2 regions of the Cytobacillus firmus genome follow, and region 2 is predicted to be linked to the other one. Evidence: riboswitches for the same ligand, from Rfam matches in the RefSeq annotation. Region 2 holds a riboswitch; the other holds the start of a gene.
What was found. A riboswitch is a leader RNA that binds a small molecule or an ion and turns the genes downstream of it on or off. The one in region 2 is predicted to bind lysine.
Positions count from the first base shown of each region.

Region 1: linked by a shared signal. The riboswitch ahead of NAF01_RS21485 (Na+/H+ antiporter NhaC family protein) and the one ahead of NAF01_RS19710 (aspartate kinase) in region 2 are both predicted to bind lysine.

Region 1 covers NZ_CP098323.1:4,247,645-4,250,826, reverse strand. Annotated here, with positions in the region: gene NAF01_RS21495 (HD-GYP domain-containing protein) at 1-116, shown strand, start outside; gene yunB (sporulation protein YunB) at 447-1,193, shown strand; lysine riboswitch at 1,259-1,466, shown strand; gene NAF01_RS21485 (Na+/H+ antiporter NhaC family protein) at 1,626-3,182, shown strand, end outside.
Region 2 covers NZ_CP098323.1:3,889,513-3,892,694, reverse strand. Annotated here, with positions in the region: gene uvrC (excinuclease ABC subunit UvrC) at 1-1,422, shown strand, start outside; lysine riboswitch at 1,543-1,722, shown strand; gene NAF01_RS19710 (aspartate kinase) at 1,915-3,144, shown strand.

The sequences.
Region 1 (3,182 bases), 360 kb from region 2:
CTGTCATCCGCATACTTGAAGAAAAGGGCAGGAATGTGGAGCCCTATGAAGCGGATTTAGGGCTTGAATTGAATTCTGTTATTACAGGCTGTGATACGACTTTAGTACAACAATAAAGTGAAACTTTCTTCAGTGGGGCTTTTCTTATCCCCCACTGATTGATAGTTGAGGCCCACATGACAAGGAAGGCTTCGTCAGCATGAGCATCGCACGACCAAATGCGTCAGCTTTTGGGAGGAAGTGGGTCACAAAGACGTTGCCACAGGACAAGGAAAGCTACGGCAGCGATACATCGCACGACCGAAAGCGGCAGCTTTTGGGAGGATGTGGCGTTCTTAGTCTTTGTCCTTCTTACTGTCCGTTAGACTGCGATAAACTATTTTAAATTTTTGAGCCTAGTTCCCTCCTTTACAGCATACATATAGCTTGTAAAGGGGGGATTTGTTTTGGCAAAATTTCGCGGCCGGCTGCCCCGGAAAGGTCCTCTTCCATTTCGCTATGTATTTCTTCTGACCTTTGTATTTTTTGTTATTTCAACAGCTGCCGGCCTCTGGATTATCAATGAAGGGCTTAAGCCAACACTCATGAGCTATGCCGATTCACAGACAAGGAAAATTGCATCATTGGTGATAAACAATGCGATTAATAAAAAAATTACCAATGTGATGGATTTAGAAGATATGTTTGAAGCAAGCGAGAGCGGTGTTGTCAGCATAAACGTGGAAAAGCTGAACAGAGTCAAAGCGGAAGTAACCGAACTGGTTCAGGATAATATTAAGAAAGCGGAAAAGGGCGATTTGGATGCGTTGGAGTCCTTTACAGATGTGGAAATCAATACGGAGGAAATGCAGCACTCAAATGGAATTGTCTATTACGTGCCGCTTGGCCAGGCAACCAATAATGCCCTCCTTGGTAACTTGGGTCCCCGTATACCGGTGAAGTTTAATGCAGTCGGTTCCGTTACCTCCAATTTCATAACTGAGACAAAGGATCACGGTATAAATAATGTGGAAGTGAAGGTGCTGGTCCGCCTGGACGTACAGGTTCAAATTATCATTCCTTTTGCCACCAAAATTATCACAGTACAGGAGGATGTGCTGGCGGCTTATGGCATTTACCCGGGAAAGGTCCCGCAATTTTACAATGGCGGAGGGGGCACCTCGCCATCAATAGAAATACCGGCCGGCCAATAACTCTTGCTAATAGGTTAGTATTTTGATAAAATTCTACTATAATTTCATAAAAACCTTATCATATCCGATGGGGTAGAGGTGCAGGATTCAAAAGTACGCTGTGTGAGGATGACAACGACGACCGCAGCCGAAAGGGAATGTTGCCGAAGCAGAATTAGTGAGTCAAAACTAATCATGCTGGGGTTACTTCGAATAGGAGTAACACTGTCATTATGAGGGGAAAGTATGAATATACTTTGTCAAAGCCCATCATAATGGGGAGCTACAGATCGTGATGGAGAAACTAATTACTTCAAAAGAGTAATGATAGATTTTTCTCTATCGTTACTCTTTTTTTATTTTGGTTTTCGTCATCATCCTTGTTGTTTCCCCTGATTGCAAAACGGACATGCCGCATGGCGGTGATCCAAAAAAACAAGAGGAGGACAAGAAATGACTAACACGATTTTCTCCCTGCTGCCGCCTTTGGTAGCAATCGCTATGGTTATCCTGACCAGGCGCGTATTGCTGTCACTGGGAGTGGGGATCGTTACAGCCGCGCTATTGCTGGCTGAATTCAGCATCACAGAAACTTTCAGCATCATTTGGGATGCTGTAAAAGGAATTTTTGTTTCAGACGGAGAGCTGAACACCTGGAATGTATATATTATTCTATTCTTGCTTGTATTAGGAGTTATTACTGCGTTTATATCTATCTCAGGCGGAAGCCGCGCTTTTGGAGAATGGGCGATGAAGCGGGTCAAGACCCGTGCAGGCGCACAGATTGTCGGAGCTGTTTTAGGTATTATCATTTTCATTGACGACTATTTCAATGCTCTGGCAGTCGGTCAGATTTCGCGTCCGATTACAGACCGCCAGCGCGTATCCCGTGCAAAGCTGGCGTACCTGATTGATTCGACTTCAGCACCTGTTTGTGTGGTTTCACCGGTTTCGAGCTGGGGAGCATATATTATTGCGCTGATCGGAACAATCCTTGCTGCACATAATGTTACCGAGTATTCAGCTTTCTCGGCATTTATTCAAATGATTCCCATGAACCTTTATGTATGGGCTACTCTTGCTATTGTATTTATCGTGGCGATAAGAGGCATAGAGATTGGGCCAATGAAAGTGCATGAGAAGCGGGCGGTTGAAGAGGGGCTAGTAATGGATCCTGAGAAGCCGGCACCTGGTGAACTGAAGGACGACCTTCCAACAAGTTCTAAAGGATCTGTTGGTGATCTTGTCTGGCCGATTATAGCTCTTGTTATTGGTACAGTGGGCTCAATGTTTTGGACGGGTTCACAGGCGGTTGAAGGAAATGCGACCGTTTTACAAATATTTGAGAACACGGATGTCTCTAAATCCCTAATCCTTGGTGGCCTGGTGGGTCTATTGGTTTCGCTTGGTTTATTCTTCCGTCAGGCGTTCTCCTTGAAAGGCGTTAATCCAAATGTTTTTGGAAAAGGGGTATGGGAAGGCATTAAATCCATGCTTCCAGCTGTTTATATCCTGCTGTTTGCCTGGGCGATTGTTGATTTAATCGGCCGTTTGGAAACTGGAAAGTATTTAGCCGGTCTGGTGGAAAGCTCAAATATGAGCACATCATGGCTTCCGTTTTTACTTTTCGCCATAGCGGGAATTATGGCTTTCAGTACTGGAACCTCATGGGGATCTTTCGGAATCCTGCTTCCGATTGCTGGAGACATTGCTGCTGCAACAGATATGAATCTGCTATTGCCGGCTATGTCAGCTGTCCTGGCGGGTGCAGTATTCGGTGACCATTGTTCACCGATTTCCGATACAACGATCCTTTCCTCAACAGGGGCAGGCTGTAACCATATAGACCATGTGATGACTCAGCTTCCATATGCCTTGATTTCAGCAGGAATCGCTGCTGTTGGATATCTGGTCATCGGATTTACTGGCAGCACTGTTATCGCATTACTTACAGTAGCTGTTCTTGTAGCGGCATTTGCTTTCCTTGGCCGCGGTAAAAAAGAAGCCTGG
Region 2 (3,182 bases):
TACTTTGGACCTTATCCCAATGTGCAGGCTGCCAATGAAACAAAAAAGCTGCTCGACCGTATTTATCCTCTCCGCAAATGTTCAACTCTTCCGGACAGAGTTTGCCTTTATTATCACTTGGGCCAATGTCTTGCACCTTGCGTAAAGGAAGTAAGTGCAGATCAATATAAGCAAATGACAGATGAAATTGCGAAATTCTTAAATGGCGGATACAAAGAGATTAAAAAAGACCTTACTGCAAAAATGACAGCCGCTGCAGAAGAATTGGACTTTGAACGAGCAACAGAGCTCAGAGATAAAATTGCCCATATAGATGCAACGATGGAAAAGCAAAAAATGACGATGACAGATTTTACAGATCGGGATGTATTTGGCTATGCGGTTGATAAAGGGTGGATGTGTGTCCAGGTCTTCTTCATCAGGCAGGGCAAGCTGATCGAACGGGATGTATCAATGTTCCCGATTTATAATGAGCCGGAAGAAGAAATTTTAACGTTCCTCGGCCAGTTTTATACTAAAGCAAATCATTTTAAACCACGTGAAATATTGGCACCCGATTCCGTTGATGCAGTCATGGCAGAACAGCTTCTTGATGTGAAAGTGCTAAAACCGCAGCGCGGGCAAAAAAAGGACCTGGTGAAGCTTGCTTATAAAAATGCAAAAATTGCTCTCCAGGAGAAGTTCTCTTTAATAGAGCGTGATGAAGAACGGACTATTAAAGCTGTTGAAAATCTGGGTGATCAGCTTGGAATTTATACTCCTCACCGGATTGAAGCCTTTGATAATTCAAATATCCAGGGGTCGGATCCCGTTTCTGCCATGATCGTCTTCATTGATGGCAAACCGGAGAAAAGAGAGTACCGAAAATATAAAATAAAGTCCGTTAAAGGTCCTGATGATTATGAATCCATGAGAGAAGTCACGCGACGCAGATATACAAGAGTACTGAAAGAAGAACTGCCGCTTCCGGACTTAATCTTGATTGATGGAGGAAAAGGGCATGTTGAAGCTGTAAGGGATGTGCTAGAAAATGAACTCGGTCTGGATATTCCGATTTCAGGCCTGGTGAAGGATGAGAAGCACAGAACTTCACAGCTTTTATATGGTAATCCGCTTCAAATTATTCCACTTGCAAGGAACAGCCAGGAATTCTACCTGCTGCAGAGAATTCAGGATGAAGTTCATCGCTTTGCGATTACTTTTCACCGCCAGCTTCGCGGAAAAAGTGCCTTTCAGTCTATTCTGGATGAAATTCCGGGCATAGGCGAAAAGCGAAAGAAACAGCTGTTGAAGGCCTTTGGGTCTGTAAAGAAAATGAAAGAGGCATCAATTGAGGAGTTTAGAAAAATAGGCATTCCTGCGATTGTTGCAGAGGAGTTAAAGCAGAGGCTTGAGGAACAAAATGGAAACTCTGAGTCTTAAATGGATATAGACATAAAAAGTCAGACATGTTATACTAATTGAAACTTTATATCAATATCACTTTATAGCGATAAAGCGCATGTCCATATGTTTAAACTGAACTATTGGACATAATCGTTAAGTGAAGGTAGAGGTGCGAACTTCATCAGTAAAAGCTTGGAGAAGAATGAGCTTCCATGAAAAGCTTTGAAAGGGTATGTTCGCCGAAGTGGAGAAAATCTCATCATTTTTTCTGCTGGTTTTGCATTGAATAAATGCAGGATTGTCAGGACATTGCCGTCCTGGAGAGCTATCTCACTGTGTTTGCTCACATATACATTTTGGCTGCACAGCAATGGGATAGTTAAACTATTCCATTGCTTTTTTTATTGCCCAAAAGGGGTATTTTAGATTTAAGGCCATTGTCAAATACAGCCGAGTGGACTGTCTTGCTTCACTTACATAGGACGGCAATTCATAAAATTACGAGATCTTTAGAAAGAAGGGAAAGCTGTGGGAATCATAGTGCAGAAATTCGGAGGCACCTCCGTGGGGACTGTAGACAGAATACAAAATGCCGCTAATCGGGTAATTGAGGAAAAAAACCGTGGAAACGATGTTGTTGTAGTTGTTTCGGCAATGGGCAAAACGACTGATCAGCTGGTTGGCATGGCAAGGGAGATTTCCCCATCACCAGATAAAAGGGAAATGGACATGCTGCTTACAACCGGCGAACAGGTGACCATCTCTTTATTAGCAATGGCATTAAATGCGAAAGGGCATCACGCTGTTTCTTTTACAGGGTGGCAGGCAGGTATTAAAACAGAAGCAGTCCATGGTAATGCGAGGATAGTAAATATTGATCCAGCCACCATTCAGGGGGAATTAAATCAGGGGAAAATTGTAATTGTAGCAGGCTTTCAGGGGATGACAGAAGATGGCTCAATTACCACGCTTGGCCGCGGAGGATCTGATACAACTGCTGTTGCACTGGCTGCAGCACTTAAAGCTGATAAATGTGATATTTATACGGATGTTACAGGTGTGTTTACAACCGACCCCCGCTTTATAAAGAATGCCAGAAAGTTACATTCTGTGTCCTATGATGAAATGCTTGAGCTGGCCAATTTGGGGGCTGGAGTGCTCCATCCAAGAGCGGTTGAATTCGCTAAAAACTATGGACTTCCGATTGAAGTGCGTTCAAGCCTTGAAAAGGAAGCCGGAACAATCATTGAGGAGGAAGTAAAAATGGAACAAAATTTAGTGGTGCGCGGTGTGGCTTTTGAAGATGACATAACAAGAGTAACAATCATTGGTCTTCCTAATTCACTGACTGGGCTGTCTACTATTTTCTCGGCGCTCGCCAAAAACCACATTAATGTCGATATCATTATTCAGAGCATGACAGAAGCCCAGACAACTAACCTGTCCTTCTCAATTAAGAATGAAGATCTGACGGATACAGTGAAAGTTTTAGAAAAGCATAGAGATCAATTAAATTATGACCGCATTGAGTGGGAATCAGGGCTTGCAAAGGTTTCAATTGTCGGCTCAGGCATGATTTCAAATCCGGGTGTGGCTGCAGAAATGTTCGAAGTGCTTTCAGCGAATGAAATTCAGGTGAAAATGGTAAGCACGTCAGAAATTAAAGTATCAGCGGTTGTGGAAAACAGTAAAATGATCGATGCTGTTGATGCTTTACACGAGGCATTCAAGCTGTCTGTTTCTGCTGTTAAGGCTTAATTCCGAAGCTATAAACAATAAGCTATCAGAAATTGATA